Linked DNA regions of Alkalilimnicola ehrlichii MLHE-1. The main gene of each other region encodes a partner of the protein of the gene in region 3 in a complex. Links are inferred from orthologs where the notes say so. Each region holds a gene or a part of one and is shown on either strand. Other genes may lie near its edges.

Region 1 (5,055 bases), 580 kb from region 3 along the record:
TTCCTGGGTTACGAATACGTGGAGGCGCTCCACCGCCGCGACCGCACCTTCCGCGGCATGGCCATCTACGCCTGGCAGATCCACATCCTTTTGCCAGCCCTGCTGGCGCTCTGGATCGGCTACTGGGCCGCCTGGCAGCGCGGCCTGCGGCGTACCGGCGCGTTCCTGGGCGCCCTGCGGGGCAGGGATATCGGCGCCTGGGTCACCACCGTGGTCACCGGTGCCGCCCTGCTCTGGATTGCCGGGGTAGTCATCGTCCATTTGTTGGCCGACCCGGGCACAGGGCCACTGGGCTGGCAGACCCAGCTCCGACAGTGGATTCCCTACGCCCTGGTGCCCATCGGCCTGGCCCTGGGGGGGGTACAGTTCCTGCTGACCGCGTTGCGCAACCTCACCAGCCGGGAGATCTACCGCTCGTTCACCCAGAAGGAGCAGTACGGTGACGCTAACCCCGATGAGCCGTAAGTCACCCGCCGCGCCCGCGGGCAGGGGCCGGCCATTGCAGAGATCGACTCGAGGAGTTTACCGCCGATGATCTGGATCATGGTCGGCATCATGGTGGGGCTGCTGCTCCTGGGCTTCCCGCTGATGGTGCCGCTGCTCTCCGCAGCCCTCTACGTCATGCTGTTCGAGCTGGATTTCATCAGCACGAACCGCATTGTCGCGCAAATGGTCTCCGGCATCTCCTCGCCGGTGCTGGCGGCGGTGCCGTTGTTCATCCTCGCCGCCGACATCATGACCAAGGGCCGCACCGCCAACCGTCTGTTGGATCTGGTCATGAGCTTCTTCGGCCACCTGCGCGGGGGGCTGCCGGTCACCGCGGCCATCAGCTGCACCCTTTTCGGTGCGGTCTCCGGCTCCACCCAGGCGACGGTGGTGGCCATCGGCGGGCCGCTGCGCCCAAAGCTGATCAAGGCCGGCTATAAGGACAGCTTCACCACCGCACTGATCATCAACGCCAGTGACATCGCCCTGCTCATCCCGCCGAGCATCGGCATGATCGTCTACGGCGTGGTCTCCCGCACCTCGGTGCGCGAACTGTTCATCGCCGGCATCCTGCCCGGGCTGCTGATCCTGCTCTTCTTCTGTGTCTACACCTATATCTACTCCCGGCTAAAGCAGATCCCGGTGCAGGACAGGTCAACCTGGTCGATTCGGCTGCAGGCCCTGCGCGGGGCCTTGCTACCCATGGGCTTCCCGATCATTGTCGTGGGTGGCATCTACGCCGGCTTCTTCTCCCCCACCGAGGCAGCGGCCGTCTCCGTGGCCTACGCCTTCCTGCTGGAGGTGGTGATCTTCCGGTCGCTGCACATCAAGGAGATCTGGCCCATCGCCCTGTCCACCGGGTTGATCACCGCGGTGGTCTTCGTGCTGGTGGCCTCCGGCCAGGTCTTCTCGTACGTGGTCTCGGCAGCGCGGATCCCCCGGGAGTTGATCGGGCCGCTGATCGAGACCCTGGCGGGCAACCCCGAGATGGCGTTAATCGTCATCGCCCTCGCCTACTTCATCGGCTGTATGTTCGTGGACCCCATCGTGGTCATCCTGGTGCTGACACCGATCTTCACCCCGCTGGTGGACGCCACCGGGCTCGACCCGGTGCACGTGGGCGTCATCGTCACCCTGCAGGCGGCCATCGGTTCGGCCACGCCACCCTTTGGCTGCGACATCTTCACCGCCATCGCGATCTTCAGGCGACCTTACTGGGACACCATCAAGGGCACGCCGCCGTTCATCTTTATCCTGTTGCTGTCCACGGCGGTGCTCATCGCCTTCCCGCAGATCTCGCTGTTCCTGCCGCAACTGGCCTTCGGCTAGGCGCCACGGGTACGGCGAACGGCGCCTGCCCGTCGCGGGCGGGCGCCGCCATCACGAAAAAGGGGAGACCCGTCACCGGGCCTCCCCTTCTTATTGGCCTGAGCGGCCAGCAGGCCGGGCCCATCCCGCGGACCGAGCCATCGGCCCCCGGGATGGCGTCAGGCGATCACTCGCCGTCCTGCACCGCCTTCATGCTCAGCCGGATACGGCCCTGGCGGTCCACCTCCAGCACCTTGACGCGCACGGTGTCACCTTCCTTGAGGTAGTCACCCACCCGCTCCACGCGCTCGTTGGAGATCTGGGAGATGTGCACCAGGCCATCCCGGCCGGGCAGGATGTTGACGAAGGCGCCGAAATCCATCAGCTTCGAGACCTTCCCCTCGTAGACCGTCCCCACCTCCACGTCGGCGGTGAGCAGCTCGATGCGCCGGCGGGCCTCGTCGGCCGCGGCCTTGTCCGCGGAGGCGATGGTCACCTTGCCATCGTCGGAGATGTCGATAGTGGTGCCGGTCTCCTCGGTCAACGCGCGAATGGTGGCGCCACCCTTGCCGATGACATCACGGATCTTGTCCGGGTCGATCCGGATGGTGAGCAGGCGCGGAGCGTACTCGGACATCTCGCTCCGCGGGCCGCTGATGGCATTGTTCATCTCACCAAGGATGTGCAGGCGGCCTTCCCGGGCCTGCTCCAGCGCCTGCTCCATGATCTCGCGGGTAATCCCCTGGATCTTGATGTCCATCTGCAGCGCGGTCACGCCGCTCTCGGTCCCGGCGACCTTGAAGTCCATGTCGCCCAGGTGGTCCTCATCGCCGAGGATGTCGGAGAGCACGGCGAACTGCTCGTCCTCCTTGATCAGGCCCATGGCGATACCGGCCACCGGTGCTTTCACTGGCACGCCGGCGTCCATCAGCGACAGGGAGGTGCCGCAGACGGTGGCCATGGAGGAGGAGCCGTTGGACTCGGTGATCTCGGAGACCACGCGGATCACGTAGGGGCAATCGTCCGCGGCCGGCATGACCGCTTCAATGCCCCGCTTGGCGAGCTTACCGTGACCGATCTCGCGGCGCTTGGGCGTGCCCATGAAGCCGGTCTCGCCCACACAGTAGGGCGGGAAGTTGTAGTGCAGCATGAACTGCTCTTTGCGCTCGCCCTCGATGGCATCGATGATCTGGGCATCACGGCCGGTCCCGAGGGTGGTCACCACCACAGCCTGGGTCTCGCCGCGGGTAAAGATCGCCGAACCGTGCGTACGCGGCAGGCTCCCCACCTCGATGTCGATGGGCCGGACGGTCCGGGTATCCCGCCCGTCGATACGGCGCTCACCCGCCAGGATGCGCCCGCGGACGATGTCCTTCTCCAGCCCCTTAAAGGCGTCGCCCACGTCCTTCTCGGGCCAACCGCCCTCTTCCTCACGGTTCTCACCCAGCGCCTCGACGGCCCGCTGCCGCAGTTCGCCGATCCGGTTCTGGCGCTCCTGCTTTTCCGGGATCTGGTAGGCGGCGGCCAGGTCGTCGCCCACCAGGTCCTTGATCGCCGTCTCCAGGGCAGCGTCGCCTTGCGGCGGGTGCCAGTCCCATCGCGGCTTGCCCGCCTCGGCGGTGAGCTCGTTGATCGCCTGGATAGCCACCTGCATCTGCTCGTGGCCGTACAGCACGGCGCCAAGCATGGCCTCCTCGGGGAGCTGGTTGGCCTCCGACTCCACCATCAGCACGGCGTTCTCCGTGCCCGCGACCACCAGGTCCAGGTCGGAGGCGGCGGTCTCCTCGAAGGTGGGATTCAGCAGGTACTCGCCGTCCTTATAGCCAACACGGGCGGCGCCGATGGGGCCATCGAAGGGGATACCGGAAATAGACAGTGCCGCGGAGGCCCCGATCAATGCCGGGATGTCGGCATCCACCTCAGGGTTCATGGAGAGCACGGTGGCCACCACCTGCACCTCGTTATAGAACCCCTCCGGGAACAGCGGCCGGATGGGCCGGTCGATCAGACGGCAGGTGAGGGTCTCCTTCTCGGAGGGGCGGCCCTCACGCTTGAAGAAGCCTCCCGGGATCTTGCCCGCCGCATAGGTCCGCTCCTGGTAATTGACGGTCAGGGGGAAGAAGCCCTTGCCCGGGTCCGCCTCCTTGCGACCGACAGCGGTGACGAGCACCACCGTATCACTCATGTTGACCAGCACGGCGCCATCGGCCTGCCGTGCGACGCCACCGGTTTCCAGAGTGACCGTGTGGTTTCCGTACTGAAAGCTCTTCTTGACTGATTTCACGATAATATCCGGCTGCTCTTGAAATGACTGACGAGGTGCCCCGCCCCTGCGGGACACCCGGCGCACGCGCCCATTGGCGGCGTGCGGACGGGCGTGCCCTTACTTGCGCAGGCCCAGGTTCTCGATGAGGTCGAGATAGCGCTGGCGATCCTTACGCTTGAGGTAGTCCAGCAGCTTGCGCCGCTGGCTGACCAGCTTGAGCAGGCCCTGGCGGGAGTGGTGGTCCTGCTTGTGCTCGGCGAAGTGACCGCTCAGGTGCTGGATGCGGGCGGTCAGCAGCGCCACCTGCACCTCGGGCGAACCGGTGTCGGAGGCGGTACGTGCGTGTTTCTTGACGATTTCGCCCTTCTGCTCAGCGGAAAGCGACATGTAACTGACTCCTGAAAACTCAAACAGTTGGTATGGACCTGATGGTTAATCGGCGTATTTTAGCCCCCGGCCGCCAGGGGTAACAAGCAACATCGGGTTACTGCTTACCGCCCCCGCCCGTTGCCAGCAGGCGTTTGGGCGCGATGCGGCCCTCCGCATCCGGGCAGCCCATGCCCAGGAAACGGCCCTCGCGGGTATAGAGCCGCAACCAGGCGGCCTCCGGAATGCGGGGCACCCACACCGGCTGCCCCTGCATGAGAAAGAAGGCGACGTCCTCGGCCAGCTCCACGGCCGGCCACTGCACAAGGGCGCTGTCCATCGGCAGCAGGCAGTTGTCCAGTGCCTCGAGGCCCTCTCCGGCCGCGGCCTCCAGCGCCTCCAGCGTGAACATGTCGGGATCGTCGAACGGACCCAGCCCGGTGCGGCGCAGGCCGATGACGTGGGCTCCGCAGCCCAACGCCCGGCCGATGTCCTCGACCAGGGTGCGCACGTAGGTGCCCTTGGAGCAGCGGACATCCAGGGCCAGGGTGTCACCCTCCAGCGCCACCAGCGTGAGCCCATTGATGCGCACCGGGCGCGGCTCGCGATTGACTTCTTTACCCTCACGC
Region 2 (5,071 bases), 460 kb from region 3 along the record:
GCCGGGGCACTGGCGGAGATGACCGGTGAGCTGGGCATCCCGTTCATCTACAAGTCCTCCTTTGACAAGGCCAACCGCAGCTCCCACGAGAGCTATCGGGGCCCCGGTCTGGAGGCCGGGCTCCGGGTGCTGGAGCAGGTACGCCGCCAGATCGGCGTCCCGGTGATCACCGACGTGCACGAGGACACCCCGCTGGTCGAGGTGGCGTCGGTGGTGGACGTGCTCCAGACCCCGGCCTTCCTGTGCCGGCAGACCAATTTCATCCAGAACGTGGCCCGGCAGGGCCGGCCGGTGAATATCAAGAAGGGCCAATTCCTGGCCCCCTGGGACATGCGCCATGTGGTCGCCAAGGCCCGCGAGGCGGGCAACCAGCAGATCATGGTCTGCGAGCGGGGCGTCTCCTTTGGCTACAACAACCTGGTCTCGGACATGCGCGCCCTGGCAGTGATGCGCGAGACCGGGGCCCCGGTGGTGTTTGACGCCACCCACTCGGTGCAGTTGCCGGGCGGGCAGGGCAGTGCCTCGGGGGGGCAGCGGGAATTCGTCCCGGTACTGGCGCGGGCGGCGGTGGCCGCCGGCGTGGCCGGGCTGTTCATGGAGACCCACCCCGACCCGGACCAGGCGCTCTCCGACGGCCCCAACGCCTGGCCGCTGGAGCGCATGCGCGAGCTGCTGGAGACGCTCATGGAACTGGACCAGGTGGTCAAGGGGCGCGGCTTCACGGAACAGGGCCTTTAGCGCACCGTCGCCCGACAACATCGTATTTGTTCGTTTTTTGGAAGGGGAACCGATGGGGACCATCAAGCAGATCAAGGCACGTGAAATACTCGACTCGCGGGGCAATCCGACCGTTGAGGCGGATGTCATCCTCGATTCCGGCGTCATGGGCCGGGCGGCTGTGCCCTCCGGCGCCTCCACTGGCACCCGCGAGGCGGTGGAACTGCGCGACGGCGACGCCGGGCGCTACCTGGGCAAGGGGGTGCGCAAGGCGGTGGAGAACGTCAACACCGTAATCGCCGACGCCCTGTGCGGCATGGACGCCTCCGGCCAGCGGGCCCTGGATGATCGGATGCGGGAGCTGGACGGGACCGACAACAAGGGCAAGCTGGGTGCCAACGCCCTGCTGGCGGTCTCCCTGGCGGCCGCCCGCGCCACCGCTGCCGAGCGCGGGCAGTCATTGTTCCGCTACCTGAACCCCGAGGGGCCCTGGTCGCTGCCGGTACCGATGATGAACATTCTCAACGGCGGCGAGCATGCGGACAACAGCGTGGACATCCAGGAGTTCATGGTCATGCCCACGGGCTTCGACCGCTTCTCCGAGGCCCTGCGCTGTGGCACTGAGATCTTCCACGCCCTCAAGAAGGTGCTCCAGGACCGTGGCCTCAACACCGGGGTCGGGGATGAGGGCGGTTTCGCCCCCGATCTGCCCTCCAATGAGGCGGCGCTGGAGGTGATCCTGGAGGCGATCGACCGGGCCGGCTACAAGGCCGGTGAGAACGTCTGGCTGGCGCTGGACGCGGCCAGCTCCGAGTTCTACCAGGATGGGGTCTACCGCTTGGCCTCGGAGGGTCGGGAGTTTTCCGCCGAGGCGTTCGCCGACTACCTCGCCGATCTCTGTGCCCGCTACCCCATCCTCTCCATCGAGGACGGGATGGACGAGTCGGACTGGGTCGGCTGGAAGGCGCTGACCGATAAGCTTGGCGACCGGGTGCAGTTGGTGGGGGACGACCTGTTCGTGACCAACACCCGGATCCTCAAGCGCGGGATCGACGAGGGGGTGGGTAACTCCATCCTCATTAAGTTCAACCAGATCGGCACCCTCTCCGAGACCCTGGACGCCATCGCCATGGCCCACGAGGCCGGCTTCACCTCCGTGGTCTCCCACCGCTCCGGCGAGACCGAGGACACCACCATTGCCGACCTGGCGGTGGCCACCACCGCCACCCAGATCAAGACCGGTTCGCTGTCCCGCTCCGACCGGGTGGCCAAGTACAACCAGCTGCTGCGCATCGAGGAGGAGCTGGGCGAGCAGGCCGACTACCCGGGGCTGGCGGCCTTCCCGCAGCTTCGGCGCGGCTGACGCGCGGGGCGCGCCCCGTGAACCCTCATGCGTTGGGTGCTCGCCGGTCTCACCGCGCTGCTGCTGTGGCTCCAGGGGCTGCTCTGGTTCGGCGAGGGCGGTCTGAACGACGTCCGGGGGCTGAGCCGCAGTGTCGAGGCCCAGCGGGAGGAAGTGGACCGGCTGCGCCAGCGCAATCAGGCCCTGGAGGCCGAGGTCAACGACCTCAAGACCGGCCTGGAGGCGCTGGAGGAGCGGGCCCGCAGCGAGCTGGGTATGATCCGCGAGGGCGAGACCTTTTATCAGATCATTGAACGGGAGGATGACGCCCGGTGAGTGAACCACGGATCTGGGCGGTCCTGCCGGCGGCCGGTGTCGGCCGGCGTATGGGCGGACCGCTGCCCAAACAGTACCTGCCGCTGGCCGGGCGTCCGGTGATCGCCCGGACCCTGGATCGACTGCTGGCACTGCCGGCCGTGCACGGCGCCGTGGTGGCCCTCTCCCCCGAGGATAACCACTGGGATGCCCTGGGCTACCGACACCGGAAACCCGTGCACCGGGTGCCGGGTGGGGCGGAACGCAGCGATTCGGTCCAATCCGTTCTGCATTGGCTCGCCGAACAGGGGGGCACACGGGACTATGCCCTGGTGCATGACGCGGTGCGGCCCTGTGTCGGGATGGCGGAGCTGGAGCGGCTGATTGACCGCGCCCGGGACGAGCGCGGCGGCTTGCTCGCCTTTCCGGTGCGCGACACCCTCAAGAGGGACGACGGTGACGGCCACGTGGCCCGCACCGTGGACCGCGAGGGGCTGTGGCACGCCCTGACCCCTCAGCTCTTTCCGGTGATGGCATTGCGCGAGGCGCTGGCGAAGGCCGGCGAGGCCGGACTCACCATCACCGACGATGCCTCGGCCATGGAGGCGGTGGGCGGGCGCCCGCGCCTGATCCCGGGCGAGGCCACCAACATCAAGATCACCCGCCCGGCGGACCTGGCCCTTGCGGAGGCCATCCTGGTCGCCCAGGGCGGGACCGGCGCCTGACCCCCCCCCTGGTCGGCGACATGGACTCAAGGCGCGGAGGCAGACAGACATGATCCGGGTAGGACAGGGCTTTGATGCCCACCGGTTCGGCGAGCCCGGCACCCCCCTGATCCTGGGTGGGGTGCAGGTCCCCCATGAGCGTGGGCTGGCGGCCCACTCCGACGGCGACGTGCTGATGCACGCGGTCACCGATGGGCTCCTGGGTGCGGCCGGTGAGGGCGATCTGGGCACCCACTTTCCCGACTCAGACGATGCCTATAAAGGCATCGACAGCCGGATCCTGCTGCGCGACGCGCTGCAGCGGGTCCGGGCCGGTGGCTGGCGCGTGGTGAACGTCGACGCCACCCTGATCGCCCAGGCACCCCGCATGAACCCCCATGTGGGGGCCATGCGCGACCATCTGGCCGCCGACCTCGAGGTGGCGCCTTCGGCGGTAAACGTCAAGGCGACCACCACCGAGCGCATGGGGTTTCCGGGCCGGGGCGAGGGCATTGCCGCCATGGCGGTGGTGCTGATCGCCCGGGATGGTTTTTTTGAGCACTGAGCAAGCCGCGTCCCTGCCCCGCGCCTGGGGCCCCCCGCTGGGCACGGCGCGCCTCAAGGCCACCCCGGAGGACTTCCTGGTCGAGGAGCAGACCGGGCTCTGCCCTTGCGGCGACGGGGAGCACCTGTGGCTGTGGGTGGAAAAGCGGGGTCTGAACACCGCGCAGGTGGCCCGGGCGCTGGCCGAGGCCGCCGGCATCCACCCGCGGGCGGTCTCCTTTGCCGGCCTGAAGGACAAACACGCCCTGACCCGCCAGTGGTTCAGCCTGCAGTCGCCCGGTCGGTCGCTGCCCCTGGGCGTGGGGGAGGGGCCGATCCCGGGCGTGCGCATCCTGATCGCCCGGCGCCACCATCGAAAGCTGCGCACCGGGGCCCTCAAGGGCAACCGGTTCGTGCTGACCCTGCGGGACTGCGACGCCGATCCGGCGGCGGTGGCACAGCGCCTCTACCGCATCAGCACCCAGGGCGTGCCCAACTACTTCGGCCACCAGCGCTTCGGGCGTGGCGGCGGCAATCTGGCCCAGGCCTCGGCCTGGTTCGCCGGCGGGCGTCCGCCCCGCGACCGCAAGCTGCGCGGCCTGCTGCTCTCCAGCGTGCGGTCCGAGCTGTTCAATCGGGTGCTGGCGCGGCGGGTCGGGGAGGGCAGTTGGAACCGACTGTTGCCGGGCGAGGTGGCCATGCTCGATGGGCGCGGAGCGGTGTTCGAGACCGATCCGGCCGACCCCGCTCTGCCCGGGCGGTGTGCCCGTCTGGAGATCCACCCCACGGGGCCACTGGCGGGCGAGCGCGGGGTGCAGCCCGGCGGCGAGGTCGCGGCCCTGGAGCGGTCGGTATTGGCGGCCGAACCCCTCTGGCACCAGGGCCTGGCGCGGGCAAGGATGGAGGCGGCGCGCCGTGCGCTGCGCCTGCGGGTGGTCGATCTCGCCTGGCATTGGCCGGCGCCGGGCCGGCTCCAACTTAGTTTCCGGCTGCCTGCCGGGGCCTATGCCACCGTGGTGGTACGGGAGGTGTTGGAGTGTTGATTAACGCACGCAATTACACAAAAACCCAATTATAATAAGATGACTATACTGAAAGGCGTAGTCTTTTCTCGCCTTGAATGTTGGGGGGGCCGGGGTTTGAGCGATCTGGAGACGGGAGCGGGTACCGTCTGCCTGAGCGGCTTTCCGGCGGAGGAGGCGGAGCGGCTGACAGGCCTGCTCCAGGGTGCGGGCCTGCGGGTGACGCTCTGCACCCGCCGCTGCCGGGAGGGGGGCTGCGAGCGGGGCGAAGTCCCCGGGTGTGTGTTGCTGAACCTCGATGCCGACCCCGATTGCCTGGCAAGCCTGGACAGGGCGTTGGGGCCCGGGTCGGCTATTGCCCCGCTGGTGGCCCTGGTGCGGACGCCCGCGGTGGCGCCGGTGGTTCAGGCCCTGCGCCACGGTGCCTG
Region 3 (5,872 bases):
TCCCACCGCTTCCCGGGCAAACCCCTGGCCAGCCTGTTGGGATGGCCGATGATTCACCATGTCTGCCGGCGCGCCGAGGAGAGCGGGGCGGCGCGAATCCTGGTCGCCACCGACCACCGCGAAATCGCCCACGCCTGTCGGGAGGAGGGGCGCGAGGTGGTGATGACCCGGCACGATCACCCATCGGGAACCGACCGTCTGGCGGAGGTGGCGGAGCGGCTGGGATTGGACGACGACCAGATTGTCGTCAATCTGCAGGGGGACGAGCCGCTGATGCCGGGCCGGCTCGTGCGCCAGGTGGCGCTGGATCTGGCGGCGCATCGGGATGCGGGCATTGCCACACTGGCCACTCTCTGCCACTCCCTCGACGAGGTGCGATCGCCCCATGCGGTCAAGGTGGTGCGGGATCGCCAGGGGTATGCCCTGTACTTCAGCCGCGCCCCCATCCCCTGGGACCGCGACGGCTTCTCGGGGGCAGCCGGTGCCGCCCGGTCCCCGGGCCAGTGGTTGCGCCATCTGGGGCTGTATGCCTACCGGGTCGGGTTCCTGCGCCGCTATCCGGCCCTGGAGGCAGCGCCCCCGGAGGGCCTGGAGGCGCTGGAGCAGTTGCGCGCGCTCTGGCACGGCGTGCGCATCCACGTTGGCCTGGCCCATCAGGTCCCCGGTCCCGGGGTCGATACGCCGCAGGACCTGGCCCAGGTGGAACGATTGCTGGCAGAGCAGGGGCCGCCGGCCTAGTCCTCCGCCAGCACCATCTCGTCGAGCAGCGGGTTGGGGGCCACACCGTCGCGGTCGTGCACGGGGAGCGTCCAGGTACGGGGGGTGCGCCGGTGGGCCTCCCCGAACTGGTCGCTTTGCACGCGGCGGCCGACCGCTTCACGCTCCTCGAGCACGAGCCTGGCTTCGGCGGTATCCTCGAGCAGTTCCACCACGCGCAACCGCCGTCCCTGGAAGAGCACATCGCGGCCCACCCAGCTGCGCAGGGTTTCAAGCGCCGTGGTCATGGGGGTACTTCCTCTGGTCTGAAATATCTGTGAGCATAGCGTCTGTTCAAGCGGGGCGGGGCCGCGACGGCTCGCCGACAACTGTCTGGCATCGCCGGTGACCGGCCGCGCATGTGTTAAACCCTCATCGCAAGGAAATCATCCAACCCCATGAATGAAGGTGTGAAACACAGAGTTCTCTTTGTCTGTATGGGCAATATCTGCCGTTCCCCCACAGCCGAGGGGGTCTTCCGCCGCCTGCTCCAAGAGCGGGGGCTGGAGGGCACCATTTACATCGACTCGGCGGGCACCCACGACTACCACATCGGCAAGGCGCCCGACCCGAGGGCGATCCGGGCCGCAGCGCAACGCGGCGTGGACATCAGCGACCTGCGCGCCCGTCAGGTCAGTGTCGAGGATTTTGAGATCTTTGACCTCATCCTGGCCATGGACGGCGCCAACTTTGCCGATCTGCGGCGCGAGTGCCCGAAGCCGTACCGCGAGCGCATCCGAATGTTCCTCGATTACGCCGCGAACCACCCGGAGCAGGAGGTTCCGGACCCCTATTTCGGGGGCGGGCAGGGCTTCGAGCACGTGCTGAACCTGGTCGAGGACGCCGCCGAGGGGTTGTTGGCGGAACTGTCCGGCTCCCGAACCGATCGGGCCTGATTCCGGCCGCCGGTGCCGTCGTGGCACCGGAACGCGCTGAAACAAGGCCCCGTCACCGCCGGTGGCGGTAGGGGCCTCGGCCTTCAGTCATCCTCTCGTGACCTGCCCTGGTCCGGGGATTCGGGCCGCGCCTCACTCTCCCCGGCCGGCCCCTTTCTCCGGGAACCGCCCTTTCGGGAGGCCTCATCGGTCTCCTGCGTCTGATCCCCGCCTTCGTCGCCCGCGGTGTCCGCGGCATCCGCGGTGTCGGCCGGGGCCTTCTGCGCATCAGGAGCGTCCGGCGTACCCGCGCTATGGGCGCCAATGGCCTCCCGACTGCTCTCAGGCTCGTGCTCCAGCCAAGGGGTTGCCTGTGGCCCGGCAGCACCGTCGTCGGCGGCGTTGGGCACCTCCTCGGCAGGCGCGGCGTCCTGGTCGGCGGCCGCTGGCTCACTATCGGACCCCGGGGCCGGCTCCGGCGCCTTGGCCGGCGCTGGTTCCGGCGCCGGTTTCGGTGGCTGATCGGTCCCCGTGTTAGCCGGTGTCGGCTCACGCGGGGCGACGTCAGCCGAGCCGGCGGTGTCGGCCTCGTTGCCCTCGGTGGGGGCCGCTGCGCTGATACGCGGGCGCCCGGAGCGCACCGACGGTTCATCCGGGCCGATATCCTGCGGCAGGACCGGCGGCGTGCCCGGTTGGACACTGGGCTTCGAGCGCTTGCGCCGCGCCCCCGGCTTCTCGCCAGCGGCCTTCTCAGCGGTCGGCGCCTTGGCCCCGTCACCGCCAGCCGCCGGTGGCGCACCGGTCGGTTGGTCGGCGGGCGTCTCACCGGAGGACGCCGGCGCATCTGCCTTGGTGTCGGAGGCCTCGGTGTCGGCCGTCGCCGGTCGTTGGGCCTGCGTGGCCTTCGGCGACCCGGCGGCGGTGCCGCTCTCGTCGTCCGCCGGCGCCGATTCGGGACTGGCGGCCTCGGTGGCGACCTGGCCCCGCGGTGGCCAGTCCTTGAGCTGCGGGGTGGCGCTGCCCTGGATCTCCTCCTCGGTGATCGTTGGCAGCGCCGGCTTGTCAGCCTTTACCTTTTCGCTGGCCGCCGGTTTCTCGGCCGCCGCGCGGTCTCCCTCCCTGGGCCGCTCGGCGGCGGCCTCGGCCTTGCCGGCGGCGCGATCCCGGGGAGCGTCGTCCGCGGCCTCTGCCGCCGGCGGGGTCTGCCCCTTCTGATCCTGGCGTGCGGCCGATTCCTCCGGCTGGCCACCGCCTGTGCTCCCGCTACGCCGGCGGCGCCGTCCGCCCCGCCGGCCGCGCCGGCTGCGACCGCTGCGACCGGCGCCCTCGGCGGTCTCATCCGCATCGCGCCGGGCATCACTCTCCGGCTTGCCGGTAGCCTCCGGTTGCGAGGCCGATCGACCGTCCTCGGGGCGCGCCTTTTGCCGTGTCCGGCCACCCTTGCCGCCGTTACTACCACCGCCCCGGCGCCCGTTGGTGGCTCCCTTCTGATCGCTGCCGCGTCGCCCGGAGGCAGCAGGGGCCTTCTCGCCGACTGGACCCTCCTGACCGGCGCTGTCGTTGTCCGCTTCCCGCCCAAAGAAGCCACGGAGCCGCTGGAACAGGCCGGTGAGGCCGCTGATCCCGACGTCCGATGCGCCGCTACCTTCGGGCGCGTCGCGCTGCGGTGGTGGCGCTTCTTCCTTTGGACTCTCTTCGACGGGCGCCGTCGGCGGCGGTGCGGAGGGCGGCTGTACCCGCTGGACCACCGGTTCCTCCGAGCGCGGCGCGGCCTCCCGCTCCAACCACTCGGGGGAGGGCTCTGGATGTTCCTCGGAGGCGAGCCGGTAACTGGGGTCCTCGGTGGACTCGTCGTCGCTACGCAGGCGCTGGACGTCGTAGTGGGGTGTCTCCATGGTGCGATTGGGGATCAGCACCACGGCCACCCTGTGGCGATCCTCGATCTCACTGATGGAGGGCCGTTTCTCGTTCAAAAGGAAGGTGGCGACATCCACCGGGAGCTGCGCCAGCACCGTCCCGGTCTTCTCCTTCATCGCCTCTTCCTCGACGATGCGCAGGATGGAAAGGGCCAGCGACTCCACGCTGCGCACGGTACCCTGGCCACCACAGCGGGCGCAGACCTCCTGGTGCGACTCGCCCAGGGACGAACGAAGCCGCTGGCGGGACATCTCCAGCAAACCAAAGCGGGAGATTCGCCCGATCTGAACCCGGGCTCGGTCCGCCTTGACCGCCTCGCGGAGTCGGTTTTCCACCTCCCGCTGGTTTCGGTTCGGGCCCATGTCAATGAAGTCGATCACGATCAGCCCGCCCAGATCCCGCAATCGGAGCTGCCGGGCGATCTCGTCGGCGGCTTCGAGGTTGGTGTGCAGGGCCGTCTCCTCGATGTCCGAGCCTTTGGTGGCCCGGGCCGAGTTGATGTCGATGGAGATCAGCGCCTCGGTGTGGTCGATCACGATGGCACCGCCGGAGGGCAGACGAACGTCCCGCTGGAAGGCGGATTCGATCTGGCTTTCGATCTGGTAACGGGTGAACAGCGGTACCCGGTCGTCGTAGTACTTCAGCTTCTGCCGGTTATACGGCATGACCTGCTCGACGAACTCCACGGCCTTTTCAAAGACCTGCGGGTCATCGATGAGAATCTCCCCGATATCCGAGCGCAGGTAGTCGCGCAGCGCGCGAATGATGACGTCGCTCTCCTGGTAGATCAGGAAGGGGGCGGACCGGGCCTCGGCGGCCTTCTGGATAGCGCTCCAGAGCTTGAGCAGGTAATCGAGGTCCCACTGCAGTTCCTCCACCGTCCGGCCCACGCCGGCGGTGCGGACGATCAGACCCATGCCCTCCGGGACGTCGAGTTGTCGCAGCGCCTCGCGGATTTCGGCCCGGTCGGAGCCCTCAATGCGGCGCGAGACGCCGCCGGCGCGCGGGTTGTTGGGCATGAGCACCAGGTAGCGCCCGGCCAGGCTGATGTAGGTGGTCAACGCCGCACCCTTGGTGCCGCGCTCCTCCTTGTCCACCTGAACCACCACCTCCTGGCCCTCACGCACCGCATCGCGGATGCTGGGGCGCCCCCCGTCGGCCTTGAGACCCTCGCGGTAGTAGCTGGGGGCAATCTCCTTAAACGGCAGAAACCCGTGGCGCTCCGCGCCGTACTGTACGAAGGCCGCCTCCAGGCTGGGCTCCACGCGGGTGATGGTGCCCTTGTAGATGTTGGCCTTCTTCTGCTCCCGGGCCGGGGTTTCGATATCCAGGTCGTAGAGCTGTTGCCCGTCCACGAGGGCAACACGCAACTCCTCTGGCTGAGTTGCGTTGATCAGCATTCGTTTCATAAGGGTGATGTCTCCAGCATCCCCGCGGCGCCACGGCAGGCCGCTCGCGCTCGAACCGGGGCGGGCGCAACTCGGTGCATACCGGCCGGCAGGCCTGGACTACGGGAGCCAGGATCAATGCCAGGTAATGCGTCACCAGCAGGTTCGTCGCGTTCATTCGGGTAGCGATGCGGGGTGTTGTCTTTTGGGCTTGGATGGCCGGGGCGGTCGTCGGGCCGGTCCCGGACAGGTTCGTCCGTTCTCCCGCCGAGGTGGCAGGGGAAGCAGGAATCTTTACTGGCGCCGCTGGCGTGGCCAGGGCCAAATGGGGCCCACTACGGCGTGACGGCACTATAACAGTGTCCCCTATAGGCGGCAAATGGCCGCCGGCTCTCTGCTATCATGCGCCGACATGAGCAACGGGCGGATAAGAGCATGAGCGGCGTACGACAGGTGCGCATCGGGCCGGAGGACGCCGGCCAGCGGGTGGACAATTTCCTGATGCGGCAGCTCAAGGGCGTGCCCCGGTCACTGATATACCGGCTGCTGCGCAGCGGGCAGGTCCGGGTCGACGGCAAGCGCACCAAACCGCCGCGCCGGCTGGCCACGGGGGAGACGGTGCGTATTCCGCCGGTCCAGACGCGCGCCCCCCAAGAGGCCACGCCGCCCGCCCGCCTGCAGGGCGAATTGGCCCAGCGCATCCTCTACGAGGACGACCGGCTGCTGGTGATCGACAAGCCCTCCGGACTGGCCGTGCACGGCGGCAGCGGACTGGCCTGGGGGCTGATCGAGGTCTTGCGCCAGGCCCGGCCCAGCGCCCCCTTCCTCGAGCTGGTCCACCGGCTGGACCGCGCGACCAGTGGCTGCCTGATGGTCGCCAAGCGGCGCAGCGCGTTGCGCGAACTGCACGAGCAGCTCCGCACGGGCGCTGTACAC

What was found.
Region 1: the proteins of rne (region 3) and pnp are in contact, whole or in part, in a cryo-EM structure (PDB 9QH0), measured with the Escherichia coli proteins. The link is inferred for Alkalilimnicola ehrlichii MLHE-1 from one-to-one orthologs.
Region 2: the proteins of rne (region 3) and eno are in contact, whole or in part, in a solved structure (PDB 2FYM), measured with the Escherichia coli proteins. The link is inferred for Alkalilimnicola ehrlichii MLHE-1 from one-to-one orthologs.

Annotation. Positions count from the first base shown.
Region 1 is NC_008340.1:2,208,818-2,213,872, forward strand. Bases 1,531-4,449 are described here. They hold pnp (polyribonucleotide nucleotidyltransferase), read right to left. Parts: upstream 4,079-4,449; coding sequence 1,982-4,078; downstream 1,531-1,981. Other genes in these bases: MLG_RS09875 (TRAP transporter large permease), read left to right, coding at 1,531-1,815; rpsO (30S ribosomal protein S15), read right to left, coding at 4,178-4,447. In the rest of the region: MLG_RS14875 (TRAP transporter small permease), read left to right, coding at 1-465; more of MLG_RS09875, read left to right, coding at 532-1,530; tRNA pseudouridine(55) synthase TruB, read right to left, coding at 4,545-5,055. UniProt on the Escherichia coli protein: Involved in mRNA degradation. Catalyzes the phosphorolysis of single-stranded polyribonucleotides processively in the 3'- to 5'-direction. Also involved, along with RNase II, in tRNA processing.
Region 2 is NC_008340.1:2,093,668-2,098,738, reverse strand. The notes cover bases 1-2,935. They hold eno (phosphopyruvate hydratase), read left to right. Parts: upstream 1-790; coding sequence 791-2,080; downstream 2,081-2,935. Other genes in these bases: ispD (2-C-methyl-D-erythritol 4-phosphate cytidylyltransferase), read left to right, coding at 2,392-2,935; ftsB (cell division protein FtsB), read left to right, coding at 2,108-2,395; kdsA (3-deoxy-8-phosphooctulonate synthase), read left to right, coding at 1-738. Outside these bases: more of ispD, read left to right, coding at 2,936-3,099; ispF (2-C-methyl-D-erythritol 2,4-cyclodiphosphate synthase), read left to right, coding at 3,149-3,643; tRNA pseudouridine(13) synthase TruD, read left to right, coding at 3,633-4,664; MLG_RS09325 (response regulator transcription factor), read left to right, coding at 4,761-5,071. UniProt on the Escherichia coli protein: Catalyzes the reversible conversion of 2-phosphoglycerate (2-PG) into phosphoenolpyruvate (PEP). It is essential for the degradation of carbohydrates via glycolysis.
Region 3 is NC_008340.1:1,633,288-1,639,159, reverse strand. Bases 1,536-5,271 are described here. They hold rne (ribonuclease E), read right to left. Parts: upstream 4,958-5,271; coding sequence 1,736-4,957; downstream 1,536-1,735. Other genes in these bases: MLG_RS07305 (low molecular weight protein-tyrosine-phosphatase), read left to right, coding at 1,536-1,652. In the rest of the region: kdsB (3-deoxy-manno-octulosonate cytidylyltransferase), read left to right, coding at 1-738; MLG_RS07310 (hypothetical protein), read right to left, coding at 735-1,004; more of MLG_RS07305, read left to right, coding at 1,155-1,535; MLG_RS07295 (RluA family pseudouridine synthase), read left to right, coding at 5,372-5,872. UniProt on the Escherichia coli protein: Endoribonuclease that plays a central role in RNA processing and decay. Required for the maturation of 5S and 16S rRNAs and the majority of tRNAs. Also involved in the degradation of most mRNAs.